One region of the Sinorhizobium sp. FG01 genome, then DNA from elsewhere that is predicted to be linked to it. Evidence: predicted binding sites of a transcription regulator. Region 1 holds the regulator's gene; the other holds the start of a gene.
What was found. Region 1 encodes LexA, which represses DNA repair genes until DNA is damaged. Its sites were predicted from a motif close to TGTTCNNNNTGTGTTCNG; they were not measured.
Positions count from the first base shown of each region.

Region 2: a site for LexA is predicted at 3,452-3,469, ahead of dinB (DNA polymerase IV). Genes of this name have one in related genera too.

Region 1 is NZ_NWTB01000003.1:85,695-93,473, reverse strand. It holds gene CO656_RS03185 (LacI family DNA-binding transcriptional regulator) at 1-137, shown strand, start outside; gene CO656_RS03180 (DUF2264 domain-containing protein) at 134-1,987, shown strand; gene CO656_RS03175 (hydroxyacid dehydrogenase) at 1,984-2,994, shown strand; gene CO656_RS03170 (sugar phosphate isomerase/epimerase) at 2,991-3,761, shown strand; tRNA gene CO656_RS03165 (tRNA-Ala) at 3,849-3,924, shown strand; gene CO656_RS30105 (hypothetical protein) at 4,237-4,404, shown strand; gene lexA (transcriptional repressor LexA) at 4,639-5,349, shown strand; tRNA gene CO656_RS03150 (tRNA-Cys) at 5,615-5,688, shown strand; gene CO656_RS03145 (YrbL family protein) at 5,907-6,695, opposite strand; gene CO656_RS03140 (hypothetical protein) at 6,896-7,183, opposite strand; tRNA gene CO656_RS03135 (tRNA-Asn) at 7,325-7,399, shown strand; gene CO656_RS03130 (SMR family transporter) at 7,483-7,779, shown strand, end outside.
Region 2 is NZ_NWTB01000006.1:50,385-58,163, reverse strand. It holds gene CO656_RS10580 (hypothetical protein) at 1-627, opposite strand, end outside; gene ligD (DNA ligase D) at 656-3,292, opposite strand; gene dinB (DNA polymerase IV) at 3,521-4,618, shown strand; partial or broken gene CO656_RS10565 (3'-5' exonuclease) at 4,904-5,863, opposite strand; gene CO656_RS10560 (DJ-1/PfpI family protein) at 6,133-6,729, shown strand; gene CO656_RS10555 (Xaa-Pro peptidase family protein) at 6,792-7,779, opposite strand, start outside.

The DNA of each region.
Region 1 (7,779 bases):
ACCGCGTGGCCCTCGGCCGCGACGCGATCGGTATGATGCACTTCCGTCTCCATCATCGCGATAGGCCCGCCCGGCACGTGTCGCACGCGGTGTTCCCCGTCGCCGGCGGAAGCTTGGAGGCGAGACGGCACCCATGACCTATGATCCCGCCAGTTCCAACCCGCTCGTCGGCAATCCGCTGGAAACACGCAGCGACATGCAGCACGCCCTGCTGGGCCTCTTCGATCCGCTGTTGCCGTATTTTTCAAAAGGGAACGCGCGCGTCCGCCTCGATGCCGCCGCCGCCCACTTCGACCGGGCCGCAGCCGATCTCGAGGGCTTCGCGCGGCCGCTTTGGGGGCTTGCACCGTTTGCCGCCGCCGGCGGCGATTTCCCCCATTGGCGCCGCTATGTCGAGGGCATCGCAAACGGCACCGACCCGAACCATCCGGAGTTCTGGGGCAATGTCGGCAACCGCGACCAGCGCATGGTCGAACTCGCCGCCCTCGGCTTCACCCTTGCCCTGATCCCGGAGAAACTGTGGGACCCGCTAAGCGGCCGGGCAAGAGACAACCTCGTCACCTATCTGCTCCGGGCGCGAGAGTTCGATTATGCCGAAAACAATTGGAAGTTCTTCCGTATCCTCGTCGACATCGCACTCGATCGGCTCGGTATCGACTACGACCGCAGCCTGACCGATGCCTATCTCTCGGAACTCGACGGATTTTACATAGCGGACGGATGGTATCGGGACGGCAATGTGCGGCGTGTCGACCATTACATCCCGTTTGCGATGCACTTCTACGGCCTCATCTATTCGCGCCTCGTCGAGGATGACTATGCCAGGCGCTATCGCGAGCGTGCGCTGGCCTTTGCCCAGGATTTTCGCCACTGGTTCGCCGAGGACGGAGCGACCGTCCCCTTCGGCCGCAGCCTCACCTATCGCTTCGCCTGCGCCAGCTTCTGGTCGGCGCTCGCCTTTGCCGATCTCGAGGCGCTGCCCTGGGGCGAGATCAAGGGCCTTTGCCTTCGCCACCTCAGATGGTGGGCGGACAAACCGATCACCCATCGGGACGGCGTGCTGTCGGTCGGTTACGGCTATCCGAACCTGTTGATGTCGGAAAACTACAATTCAGCGGGCTCTCCCTACTGGGCGTTCAAGGCCTTCCTGCCGCTCGCTGTTTCCAAGAACCATCCGTTCTGGACTTCCCAGGAAACGGCCCCGAGCCCGTCGCCCGACCCGGTGGCGCTCCCCCATCCTGGCATGGTGATGATGCCCGCCAAGGGCGACGTCGTGGCGCTTTCCTCCGGGCAGGAGAACCGGCAAATGCGGTTCGGCTCGGAAAAATACGCGAAATTCGCCTACTCGACGCGTTACGGCTTCAGCGTCGAGAGCGACGAGCGGGCCTTCAGCGGAGGCTCCTTCGATTCGATGCTGGCCTTCAGCGACGACGGCATTCACTACCGTGTGCGCGAGGCGAACGAGGAAGCACGGCTTGCCGGTAACGTGCTCTTTGCGAGGTGGTCGCCCTGGCCGGACGTCTCCGTCGAGACCTGGCTGCTGCCGGCCACGCCCTGGCATGTCCGGGTGCACAGGATCACGACGCCGCGGCCGCTTGAAACTGCCGAGGGCGGCTTTGCCATTGCCAGACGGGACTTCGAAGCCGATACACTTTCCGCACAGGCGGGTTGGGCCTATGCCATCGGCAAAGAGGACTTCAGCGGAATCCACGACCTCGGCTCGACAGTCACGCGCCAAGGTCTGGCACAGAAGGCGGCGCCCAATACCAATCTCATCGCCGCAAAGACCCTGGTGCCGCAATTGCGCGGCACGATCCCCGCCGGTGAGACTATTCTCCGCTGCGCCGTGCTGGCCGTTCGCGACATCTCGGCCGTGTCGGGCGATTGGGAAGGTCCGCCCGCTGTCCCCAAGATCGCCGAACTGCGCACCGTCGCCGAAGAGGGCGTAAGGGTCAGCGCCATGCAAGCGCCGGGACGCATGTCATGACCCCCCCGGCGATTGCCTTCGCGATGCAGCCCGAAAGGACGGAACACGTACTCACACCGGAACTTTTCGCACGCATAGACCGTCTCGCTCGCATACTCGATCGGCAACCCATGACCGTTTTCGGCGACGGCCGGGGAAGCCGCTTGCTCGCCGAAGCGGAGATCCTGGTGACCGGCTGGGGCGCCCCGAGCTTCGATGCGAACGCCCTTCGATCGGCCCCTCGCCTTCGGCTCATCGTCCATGCGGCAGGAACGGTCAAGGACCTGATCGATTTGTCCGTGTTCGATGCAGGAATCACCGTCAGCCATGCGGCCGAAGCCAACGCCGTGCCGGTCGCGGAGTTCACGCTGGCGGCAATCATTTTTTCGGGCAAGCACGTTTTTCGCTTCCGCGACCTTTATGCCGCCGACAGAGGGCGTCAGCGCATCCAGCTGCTGCAGGGGCAGGCTATTGGAAACTACCGCCGCACCATCGGCATCGTTGGCGCCTCGCGGATCGGAAGGCGGGTGATCGACCTGCTTCGCCCCTTCGATTATCGGGTGCTGCTCTACGATCCCTTGGTCGGGGAAGAAAGCGCTTCGGCTATCGGTGTCGAAAAAGCCGATCTCGAGACGCTGATGGCGCATTCGGATATAGTCTCGCTGCATGCGCCTTCTCTGCCCGAGACCCAGCACATGATCGACGGGCGGCGGCTGTCCCTGATGAAGAACGGTGCGACACTGATCAATACGGCGCGGGGTGCGCTCGTGGACGAGGCCGCACTGATAGACCGGCTGAAGACGGGCGCAATCAATGCCGTCATCGACGTGACGGATCCCGAGGTGCCGGAAGGAACGTCGCCTTTCTATGATTTGCCGAACGTCTTCCTAACGCCGCACATTGCCGGCGCCATCGGACTTGAGAGGACGCGACTCGGCGAAATGGCCGTCGACGAAATCGAGCGCTTTCTGGAAGGCCGGCAGCTGCTGTTCGAAGTCCGCAAGCACGACCTGGAGCGCATTGCATGAGCGATTTCGAACCGGGGCTCTGCACCGTCACCTTCAGGAGCTTGCCTCCGGAAAAAATCGTCGGCTTAGCCCGGAGCGCCGGTCTTGCGGCGATCGAATGGGCAGGCGACGCTCATATTGCTCCGGGCGACACGTCCAACGCCCGGATCGTCGGGCTCCTCAGCGCAAGGGCCGAACTGACGACATCCTACGGATCCTATGTCGCGCCACCGACTGACGACCTCATCGAATTCAGGCGTGCGCTCGAGAGCGCGATTGCACTCGGTGCCTCGAATATCCGCATCTGGCCAGGCACCCGCCGGCGCGATTCAAAGGACTACAGCGCAGGCGAAAGACGTGATGCCGCAAAGGCGATCCGCGACATGGGCGCCGAAGCCGCGCGCCACCGCGTGACCGTCTCGCTGGAATATCACCCGCAATCGCTGACGGACACGACCGACTCGGCAAGCCGCCTGATCGACGCGATCGCCCACGACAATGTTTATCTCTATTGGCAGCCGCGGCCCGGGCTGGAGCTCGGCGAGGCGCTCGCAGAGGTCGCCCGCATCGGTCAGCATGTATCTCATGTCCACGTCTTCGCCTGGGATCGAAATCGCAACCGTTTTCCCCTGGCATCGGCATCCGACTATTGGCGAAGCGTCCTCACGGCCCTCCCCGCATCGCGCTGGACCGGGCGACGCTTTGCAATGCTGGAATTCGTCGCCAATGACGATCCCGCCGCCTTCATCGAGGACGCCGCGACGCTCAAGCAAATTCTCCTCGAGTGACATCCACGACGGCCCCGATCCTCCCCACGCGAGACGCCGGGAGGGACTGGCGCGGGCGCTCAAATCCGCCTATATAGGTGAACGGCTGGGGTCGTAGCTCAGTTGGGAGAGCGCCGCAATCGCACTGCGGAGGTCGAGGGTTCGACTCCCTTCGACTCCACCAAACGACCTTTGTCCGACCCGGAGACATAGGTAACAGAACATCGCTAAGACATCAGCGACATCTCTGTAGCGGGCCGATCCGACGTGGCTCGTCACCCTCGGACGACCACCACTTCAGACTGTGTTCGCAGCAGACCCATTGCGAACGCGAATTCCGTTAAGAAGCGAGCGACCCGAAGTCAGAGGGAGCGGTGTTTTCCACCCGATGTGCCGTCTTCCCGCCTTGCCCCTCGCTTGCCAAAGAGCCTGATTTGAGAGAGACTTAGCACCTGGCATCATTGCATATCGGCAACTCCCGCAAGTGGGGACTACCATGCCTCTCAAATCTCTGATCGCCGCCGCCTTAATCGCTCTTCTCACACTTTCAGGATGCGCCACGACAGGCGCTACGGGCAACACGACCTACACCCAGTGGTACGGCCCCTACCCTGAACCCGACTTCGACGTTCTTAGCCCCGGCGGGCTGCGCCTCGCCTACTAGGACGGCTTGTCAAGACGATGCACAGCGTCGTCAAAGGTGAGCAAACGCTCGCCTATGTGTGACGCTTGCCGCACGCAAGTCTTCACCACCATCGAAACCCGCAAACCGTCCGTGCCGCCCTGATAGCGGACGCGCCTCGACGCATGAGTTCACGGAATATTAAGTGCTTGCGGAACACATATGGAACGGATAGTTTCTGTTCTTGATTTGTTTCGCGAATCTGGAGTGACGCGCATGCTGACCCGCAAGCAACAGGAATTGCTTCTGTTCATTCATGAACGGATGAAGGAATCCGGGGTCCCGCCCTCCTTCGACGAGATGAAAGATGCGCTCGATCTTGCGTCGAAATCGGGCATCCACCGGCTGATCACTGCGCTGGAAGAACGCGGTTTCATTCGCCGGCTACCCAATCGGGCCCGAGCGCTCGAGGTCATCAAGCTGCCGGAAGCCTATTCGAGCCCAGCCCAGCCGCGGCGCGGCTTCTCGCCGAGCGTCATCGAGGGCAGCCTCGGCAAGCCCCCGGCACCGAAGCCGGCGCCAACGCCGCCGGTCGAGAGCGCGTCTATAACAGTGCCGGTCATGGGCCGGATCGCCGCCGGCGTGCCGATTTCGGCCATTCAGAACAATACGCACGAGATTTCCGTGCCGGTCGAGATGATCGGCAGCGGCGAGCACTACGCCCTCGAAATCAAGGGCGATTCGATGATCGAGGCGGGCATTCTCGATGGCGACACGGTGATCATCCGCAACGCCAGCACCGCCAGCCCGGGCGACATCGTCGTCGCCCTGATCGACGACGAGGAGGCAACCTTGAAGCGATTCCGCCGCAAGGGCGCATCGATCGCACTGGAAGCGGCGAATCCGGCTTACGAAACGCGCATCTTCGGACCCGACCGCGTGAAAATTCAGGGCAAACTCGTCGGTCTGATCCGGCGCTATCACTAGGCCGATTTGGGTTCCTGTGCCGATCCTGTGTGCGGTCGTTTCGCGCGGTCGCGACGACAGAACTGTTCTCTTTGCCTTCCGTGATCTCGCTTACTGCGGCCGGCGTTTATTGGTCTCGGCGTCCGCCATGCCACCGGCAAGAAGCGCTCTCGTATTCCGGCCTGTTCAAAGCTGTTTGTGGGCGTCTTTTTTGAACGTCTCCCTCTTGCGCTCCACATGGATTCGTTTTAAACGCCCGCCATCGCTCGATTTTACGAGCACGAGAGGCCTCGTGGCGGAGTGGTGACGCAGAGGACTGCAAATCCTTGTACCCCGGTTCAATTCCGGGCGAGGCCTCCATTACACATCTAATTGCCGATTCTACGTCACGAGATCAGGTGCTCGATCCGGTGCCACGCCCTTGGCTGGTAGCAATCTGCTCCAGGGTTTTCCCACAGCTCAGGTCGATGTTTATAGCCCGTCGATCGGCGACCCAAAGTTGAATCGAGGCATTTTTCGCCTGCCGAGGCATATAAGCTTGGCGCGAACCTGCCCCGGAGCTTTAGCTGTTGAGGCGATTAGACCGGTACGCTCGACAAGACCGCCGCCAAGAGCGCCGGATGCGGCGAGGCAGTTGACAAGCGCAGATAGCGGCCGGTCGGCTTTGAATGCCGCATCAGTGCGGCGTGGACAGATTGTTCTCCGTCTATCGCGGCTGGATGCTCCAATATTCTCGCCAGCTTCGTCAGCAGCTTCGAACGCATCCGTCTGAGCTTGATGTCGTTCGCACGGCGACAGAGAGCGAAAATGCGTAAGAAACTCTTCTCTCCCGTCCCATCGACGCAGATGAGTTCATCGTAACCGCGGCGATCGGTAACGACGAAATTGCCGGGATTTACATCCATCATGACGATGTGCAGGCGGCGAAACCGTTCGAAGATTTCGTCGATCATCGTGAGATGCCTGGCGGTGAGCTGCCCCGAAAACGCCAACTGAGCGAGGGTGGGCGCGAGCTTCCCATCGCGTCTGGTTATTTTTTCCACCACGAGCCCCAGGCCGTACTCGGTCTGGGCGAAGCCGAATATCTTCGGTATCGGCAGTTCGATGGCGTCCGCGAGGGAGAACTTTCTCGCCTGCTCAAGGAATTCGTCGACTTCACGCCGAAACGTTCGATAGGCCCCGAAACGTTTGAATTGGTTGAGGAATGCAAACGCCCTCTTTGACTGGCGTGTGCCGCTTGCTTCTCTGGATCCCAGCTTCAGAACCTTGATGAGAACACTCGGATGGAGACGATTCTCGAAAATGCTGCGCTGATGGCCGGCAGCGCATTCACGCCAGTCGGAAAGTTCGATCCTGTCGTCGAACATTTTCTGAACCCCGGATTGTGACAGTTTTGTAAAAAAACTGTGTCTGGGGGAAAAGTTCAAGAGCGGCGTGCTTGGCGGCGCTATCTCTACCGTACATAGTATGCGGTAGTTGCAGTCTTGCCACTGTGACAGGGAGCGACGGGTGAAAGCAACCTTCCGGCCGTCCTCCCCGTGGGAGGAACTGCAGGCCTGTGCCCGGCCTACTTCCCGGAGTTCTCAGTGCCGCGCCGACGCGCCCACCAGACGGCGAGCTTCCGGCGGGCGCGGCGCACTGCAGGGATGTCATGCGACAATACGAGCAGGCCGAGCGGGACCATCCAGAAACCGAGAACCGGCAGAAAACCGAGCAGGCCACAGACGACGAGCAGCGACCCGATCAAGATGCGCAGGGCCGGCGAGTCGGGCAGCCGAATTCGCCAGTTGCCGAGCACGATTTGACGTGTTTGCGGATCGATGCCGAAATATCTCTTCTTGCCGCCGTTCGCCATTATGCCTCTTTAATCCAACTCCCCAACAGTTGGTGCCTTCTCCACAGGGTGACAACCGCGGCCCAAGATTTTTTTTGAAAAATCGCTTGGCAAATCGGAAAAGCATTTGTATTAGCAGCCTCACTTCTGCGGCGCAGATGATCCCTGGTAGCTCAGCGGTAGAGCACTCGACTGTTAATCGATAGGTCGCCGGTTCGAATCCGGCCCGGGGAGCCAGTTTCGAAAGAGCCATTCGCGGCGTGCGCCCGAATGGCTCTTTTCATTTGTCGTCCTTACTCGACCTTACATGAAGGTGCTTCATGCGCTTGGCGTGGCTTTTCCTGGCGCTCGCGATTGCGACCGAAGTGGTCGGTCTCACCGTCATGAAGGCCTCCTCGGCCTCGTGCGCCTATATCGGCCACGCGGTCATGTATGCCTCGATCGCCCTCTCCTACGTGTTTCTCGCAAGGGCCGTGAAGACAGTACCGGTTGGCGTGGCCTATGCCATCTGGGAAGGCTCGGGCGTGGCGCTCATCACCCTCGTCTCTGTCTTCATCTTCGGCCATGTACTGAGCGGCCGCGAAGTGGTCGGGCTTTCCATGGCAGTGCTCGGCATC
Region 2 (7,779 bases), on a different contig from region 1:
GCCGATGAAGAAAACGACGCCGACATGCGTGCCGACGGCGCGGTCAAAGGGCGGAGCATAATCGGCAGGAACGGGATAGCGTTTCCGACGGCGCTCCTTCATCCTCGCCTTGGATGCCTCGTCTTCTTGCGTTCCCTTGATCGTTTCGCGCCGTGCCTGCCGTGCTTCCGGCTCACTGCGCTCCGCCGCCGCCTCGATCGTGGGCCATCGCTTCCGGAGTTCATTGAACGAGCGGTAAGGGACGGTCCATAGCCGGCGATCGGCGTCCCAGCGTGCATACGGAATTTCCCGGATCTCGTTGACGACCGTCCGTGAATAGGGCGTCTGGATCTGTAACGTGGCGGTCGTCGCCTCGAGATAGCGGCTTTCGATCGGATCGAAGGCGAACGCGTCCCTGCCCTTCTCATCAGCGAATCTATCGGCCTCCGCCTCCATCTCGGCCAGCCAGCGGCTGATGCGCTTTTCGGCGGTGCGGCCCGGAACGAACCAGGCATTCAGCCTGTCGCTCCAGCGCGCCCGCGGGAACGCCTCCCGAAACCGTGCCACCGTTATTCGGTCATGCGGCAGGTCGGTCGTCGCACCCACACGGGCGGGCCTGGAAGGCTGGTCTTTCGTTTCTTCATCCATCGGTCATGACCCGGGCGGCACCTAGTGCTCACGCGGCCCGTCTGGATTTTCCAAGGCGCTTGATCGCCTGTTCGAGCGGCCGCTCGCCATCACAATAGTCCTGCCAGGCAGTGGTTTTCGCAAGCAGCGCAGGCACGGTGCGAACGGTAAAGCGCTTCGGGTCGAGATCGGACTTCACCTGTGTCCAGTTGAGCGGCATCGAGACAGTGGCGCCGGGCCGCGCGCGCGGCGACAGCGGCGCCACGGCGGTCGCCATGCGATCGTTGCGGAGATAGTCGAGAAAGATCCTCCCACTCCTGAGGCTCTTGCTCATCTTGATGAGATAAAGATCGGGATTATCGCGCGCCATTTGCTCGCAAACGTCATGCGCGAAACCCTTGGCCTCCGTCCACGACAGAGGCTTGCGCTTATTCACAGTGAATGGCGTGACGACATGCAATCCCTTGCCGCCTGTGGTTTTGCAGAAGCTGACGAGGCCGAGCGCGTCGAGGCGAACGCGCATCTCGCGCGCGGCCGCGGTCACAGCAGCAAACGGGACGTCGGGACCAGGATCGAGATCGAACACCAGACGACCAGGCACTTCCGGCTTGCCGGGCTCGCAGTTCCACGGATGCAATTCGATACCGCCGATCTGGGCGATCGCCGCGAGCCCCTCGATCCGGTCGATCTGAAGGTAGGGCTTCTTGTCGCCGAAGACTTTCACCAGCTCGAGCAGGTTGGACGTGCCGGGCATCGCATGTCGCTGAAAAAATTGCTCGCCGCCAATGCCGTCCGGCGCCCGAATGATCGAGCAGGGCCTGCCCCTGATATGCTCGATGAGCCAGGTGCCGACAGCTTCATGATAGCGGGCAAGGTCCTCCTTTGTGACCGGTTCGCCATCGCCGGCGTCCGACCAGAGCGCCTTGTCGGGACTGGAGATGAGGACGCCCATCACCTCTGCCTTCGCGCCTTTGCGGCGGACAGCCCTCGTCTTTGCGCTCGGCGCCGGCTCGGGTGTGTCTGTCTTGGTGGGTGTTGCCGGCCGTTCGGTGTCGACCTCCGCGGCTGGCTTGTCTTCGCGCAGACCCTTGAAGGCTGCCTGACGAACTAGGCCGTCGGCCGTCCAGTCGGCGAACTCGATCTCGGCAACGAGCTCCGGTTTCAGCCAGGTGACTTCCTTCTCCTTTTTCGGCGCACCGATCCCGGTGAAGGGTGACTTCGATGTTTCCAACGCCTTCAGCTTGGGGACGAACCGCTCGACCTTCGCGGCGCCGAAGCCCGTGCCGACCCGGCCGACGTAGACGAAGTGATCGCCGCGGTGAACGCCGACCAGAAGAGATCGAAACTTGCCGTTGGTCCTGGCATAGCCACCGATCACCACCTCATGACCAGCCCGGCATTTCGACTTTGCCCAGGTATCGGTGCGGCCCGACTGATAGGGCGCATCCATCTGCTTGGAGACGATACCTTCGAGCGACAGCTTGCAGGCGGAGCGCAGCACCGCGTCACCGCCGGATTCGAAGTGTTCGACGTAGCGGATATGCGGATCATCGCTCCCGGCAGCGAGGAAGTCTTCGAGCCGCTTCTTCCGCTCGATCAATCGCATCGACCTCAAGTCCTCGCCGCCACCGAAGAGCAGGTCGAAGGCGAAGTAGACAAGGTTAGCGGTCTTGCCTTCCGAGAGCGCGGCCTGGAGTGCTGCGAAATCGGGTGCACCATTGTCGTCCAGGGCGCAGATTTCGCCATCGATGATGCAATCGGGCAATTCGGATGCAGCATCGGCGATCTCTGGATATTTCGCGGTCCAGTCGAGACCCTTGCGCGTCTTCAGCGTCACCTTGCCCTGGGCGACGCGCATCTGGATCCGATAACCGTCGAACTTGATCTCATGCAGCCAGTCGTCGCCGGCCGGCGGCCGCGCAAGCGTCTCGCAGAGCTGCGGCGCGACGAAGCCCGGCAGGTCGACTGTCGTGGAAGTCGCGATATTCTTGCGCGATCTCTTCTTGCGCTCGTCAGCCGCCAGACCGTGCTTGCTGTCCCAGACGGCATCCGCTTCTACATCCGCATTCGCCATCATGAACGGTCGTGGCTTGCGGCCCTTGCCTTCCGCGATCTGCTCCATGCCGCGGCCGGAGGCGACGGAAGTCGCGTTCTCCTCGAGGATCGCCGCGCCGTTCTCCTCAACCGAATGTTCGTCACGATGCTTGATCAGCAGCCAGTTGGTCCGTTTGCCGCCATCGCGATCGTTGCGCATCCGAACTAGGACGAAGCTGCCATGCAGCCGCTTGCCAAGAAGCGTGAACTTGAAGTCGCCCTTCCTCAGGGCCTCTTCAGGTGACTTCCTACCCTCCGGCTCCCAGTAGCCGCGATCCCATAGCATGACCGTGCCGCCGCCATATTGACCCTTGGGGATCGTGCCTTCGAAGTCGCCGTAGTCGAGCGGGTGATCCTCGATCTCGACAGCGAGCCGCTTGTCACTAGGATCGAGCGATGGCCCCCTGGTCACTGCCCAGGATTTGAACACGCCGTCGAGCTCGAGCCTGAGGTCATAGTGAAGCCGCGTGGCGTCGTGCTTCTGGATCACGAAGCGGCGGCGGTTCGATGGCTTGACCTGCGCCTTACCGCTCGGTTCGCTGGTCTTCTTGAAATCGCGTTTGGCGCGGTATTTCGAAAGATTGTCAGCCATTGGTTTCGCGGACCCTTCCAGTCGTACGAGGAGCGGCGCCGGCGTCTGCCTCCCGATCGTCGATGTTCACAGATGACAACGCGGCCGGCGGTCCGTAGTTTCGCGGGGCGCGCGTGGGTCAGGTCGGTCGAACAGTTGATATCGCGGTAAAGGCTGGTATGTTCCCTATTTGTTTCGGCGCAGATCCTCCGGTAATGCGCCGATCCCCTCGCCATCGCTGAAGCCGTCATGAACGACATAAGCCCCACCCCCATTCGCAAAATCGTCCATGTGGACCTGGATGCTTTTTATGCGTCGGTCGAGCAGCGCGATAACCCCGATTTACGCGGAAAGCCTATAGCCGTCGGAGGCTCCGCCGCGCGTGGCGTGGTCGCTGCGGCGAGCTACGAGGCGCGCGCCTATGGCGTTCATTCGGCAATGCCGTCGGTCACCGCCAAGCGAAAGTGCCCGGACCTGATTTTCGTGCCGCCGCGCTTCGACGTCTACAAGGCGGTGTCCCAGCAGATACGGGAGATCTTTGCGGAATACACGCCGATGATCGAGCCGCTATCGCTTGACGAGGCTTATCTTGATGTTACCGAGAACCTGAAAGGCATGGACATCGCCACCGAGATCGCGCTGGAGATCCGTGCCAAGATCAAGGCCGTCACCGGCCTCAACGCGTCGGCCGGCATCTCCTACAACAAGTTCCTCGCCAAGATGGCAAGCGACCTCAACAAACCCAACGGCCAGGCAGTGATCACGCCGAAGAACGGACCGGCCTTCGTCGAGGCCCTCCCCGTCAAGAAATTCCATGGGGTCGGGCCGGCGACTGCGGAGCGCATGCGGAAATATGGCATCGAGACCGGACTCGATCTCAAGGAGAAGACGCTTGAATTCCTGGTGGAGCATTTCGGGAAGTCGGGTCCGTATTTCTATGGCATCGCCCGCGGCATCGATGAGCGCCAGGTGAAGCCCAACCGGATCCGCAAGTCCGTGGGCGCGGAGGATACCTTCGTCGAGGACATCAATGATCTCGATCTGGCGACCGCGGAACTGAAACCGCTCGCAGAGAAGGTCTGGCGCTATTGCGAGGCGCAAGGCATCAGCGGCAAGACGGTCACCGTGAAAATCAAATACTCGGACTTCACCTTGGCGACGCGGAGCCGGACCGGGTCAGTAGCGTTTGCGGGCATTCCTGAAATCCTTGCTGCGGCGTCGGACCTCTTGGCAACCGTCTATCCATTCAAGCGACCTGTGAGGCTGCTCGGTGTCGCGCTTTCAACGCTGACGGCCTCCGAAATCAGTGATGCGCAATCACAGTCCCAACTTGACCTCGGACTCTGACGGGCATCGGCCCGAAATAAAAAAGCCTGCCGCGGGAGGAGGTGCGGCAGGCTTTCCTAAAAGAACCGAGCAGCGACTTGGGAGGAGGAGTGCCGCTGTTCCAACAGACGTCCTACTGGGAGGAGGAGTGGGCCGTCTGAAATTCGAAGCGTTGCGGGAGGGAGCATCGCTTCGATGAAAATGATCATACTGCGACAAGCGCCGTCCGCCAGAGTTTATGCCGTGCAGGTATGCATCAGCCGCAACAGTCTTTGGGACACATGCGTTACAGCCATCAGGCCCTAACCGATCGAAAGCAGTGAGGTACTTGGTTGGTGGGTCTGCCTCAGGGTATCGATAGATTTCGGACCTGAGATACCGCAGTTCGCCTTCCAGTTCCGGTTCATTGACCTCGATCCACCAGGATTTCGGGCGCACGTCGCTCCCGTCCGACCACCGGTAACCGCGGGCCTTGAGGTGATCCTTCATGTCGAAGGGGCTGTTCTCGGCAAAAATGCGCACCCGTGAGCGCTGACTTGTGCTGTAGAGCTCCGCAAATGCTGTCGTGGAGTGGGAAGCTGTTTCCCGAGCGAGTGCTTCCAGCGGAGCAAAGCAGTCGTCGACCGCTCCATGGCCATCATGAAAGAAGCGAGCCTGGCCAAGCAGTTAGCCGAGTTTCGCTCCCTCGAATCCACGTGAGGACCAGTCGATCTCGGAGTTGGAACAGGCCTATGCCTTGCCTGAAAAAGTCGACGAAAAAGCATCGCAAAACGGGCGGTCAAACCCGCGTTATGAGCGATGACCAGGTCGGCGGGGCGATTAGCGTTCCCAATGCCCTCATGTCGATGAGCTGTCCGGCCACCATCTCATCGGTGATGCCTGTCAGCCTGGTGATTTCGCCAGGAATGGAAATGCTCGGCTGCCGCAAACCACCATAGAGGCCAGTGACGTCGCCGATGTTGCCACGCTCGTCAAACGTGAAGGCAATTGCCCCTATTTCGATGATCTCATCCTTGCGATGGTTGAGCCGGGTTGTTTCGGTGTCGAGGATGACGCCCTTCAGCGGAAATTCAGGCCGAACGCTTGTGATGACCGGGCGGGGTTCGAGTTCCTCAGAATGCGATACCGCCCTGTAGAGATCAAATGGGCTGCCATTGCCTCTTCAACCGCTGCCGGCGGTGTGGATCGCTTATGATGCAGCGCCCGCGCAGCCTTCTCGGGTCGAGCGACAACATCGTCGGAAAACATATCGATTTGTGCAGTCATTCTTGCAGTCTTGAGCGCCGAAAGGTACGGACGTATCACGCACGCGCACTCAAGTCATGTTCAGCTCGACAGCGCCGAATCCAATCCAGCACTCTAGATCGGAAACGCATAGGACTCTTCTGATGTCTCCATGATATACGCAGAGGGCAAAGAAGCCCAGAGGGAGGGGTCCCCGATAGCTGGAGAGAAGCGGTTAACGCCGCTCTGAAACAAGAGACCAACCCATCCAGTCGAATGAGAAGTTCGTCCGCGGCAGAGGAGGAGAAAACATGCCAGGCAAGAAAATTCTCATGCTTACCGGTGATTTCACCGAAGAATACGAAATCTTCGTCTTCCAGCAGGCCATGGAGGCCGTCGGTCATACCGTCCATATCGTCTGCCCGGACAAGAAGGCCGGCGACATCCTGCGCACGTCCCTGCACGACTTCGAAGGCGACCAGACCTACACCGAGAAACTCGGCCATAATGTCGTCATTAACAAAACATTCGCGGAAGCAGAAACTCAACTCGACGAGTATCACGCCGTTTACTGCGCCGGCGGCCGTGGTCCGGAATACATCCGCACAGACAAACGCGTGCAGGCGATCGTGCGGCACTTCCACGAAAAGCAGAAGCCGATCTTTACGATCTGCCACGGCGTGCAAATTCTGATTGCCGTCGACGGTGTCGTGCGCGGCAGGAAGGTCGGCGCTCTCGGCGCCTGCGAGCCGGAAGTTACGCTGGCCGGCGGCACCTATATCGACCTCTCCCCCACCGAAGCCTATGTCGACGGCACGATGGTATCGGCAAAGGGCTGGACGGCCCTTGCTGCCTTCATGCGGGAGTGCCTTAAGGTTCTCGGCACCGAAATCTACCACAATAAATAAGACTGCGAGCCCGGCACACGATCGTGCCGGGCTTCGTCTTGCCGCGGGAGGTTGCCCGCCCGCTATGCCGCCCCGTGATTCCAGCCGCGCCCTCTGTTGCCGAACATCTCGTATCCGTCACTCGTGACGGCGAGCGTATCCTCGAGCTTGATGAAACCGCGCTTCGGGTGAAGCATCGTCGTCTCGACGGAAATGACCATGCCTGCCTCCAGAGGCCGATCCGCGTCCACGCCTTCATAGGCGACCGGGTGGTTGGTCATCAGGAAGGGTGCTTCGTGGCTGATGAGACCCATGCCGTGGCAGAAGAAGTCGGTAAAAGAGGCCGAAGGCAAGCTTTTCAAAACCGCTTCGGCCGCAGCGATCATCTCGCGGCCGAAAGCGCCGGCCCTGATCCTGGCGAAGGCGGCCTGCTGGATCGCCTCCACTTCAGCCAGCAGGTCCTCAAGCTCTGAATCGGGCTCGCCGAGAACGCCCATGCGGCAAAGGTCACCGATATAGCCGTGATAGTTGCCACCGGAATCGATTGAAAGCACCTCGCCCTTCGCCCACGCCTGCGGCGAGGCGGCGCGGTTGTGACTGGCGCCGAGGGTCAGCAGGCAATATTCGAAGTGGAGCCCGCGATTGGTCTCCTCCCGCCTGAGGCGTTCGATGATCTCGCCCTTCGTGGATCCCTCCCGTGCCGCCGCGATGGTAGCGAGCATGGAATCGGTTATCAGTTCGGAGGCAAGCTTGAGTTTTTGAAGCTCCTGCGGTGTCTTGATTGCGCGTAGTCGCTCCAGCGTATACGTCGCATCCACGAAGCGCGCTTCTTCTAGGCGAGAAGCCAACAGGTCCCGCGCATCGGAAGGCAGGAACGGCGGCTCGATGCCGATGCGAGCACCCGCCTTGCCGATCTTCTCCAGGTGCTCGACGGCAAGTTCTGCCGCATCGAGCGTGCCCCAGGTCGCCGTAAGCACGTTGGGTGTCCAGAAGGGCTTGTTCTGGTGTTCTCCCCCTTCCATGCGGTTGCCAACATAGGCTGAGTGGTCGGGTGAGCCCTTCTCATAAACG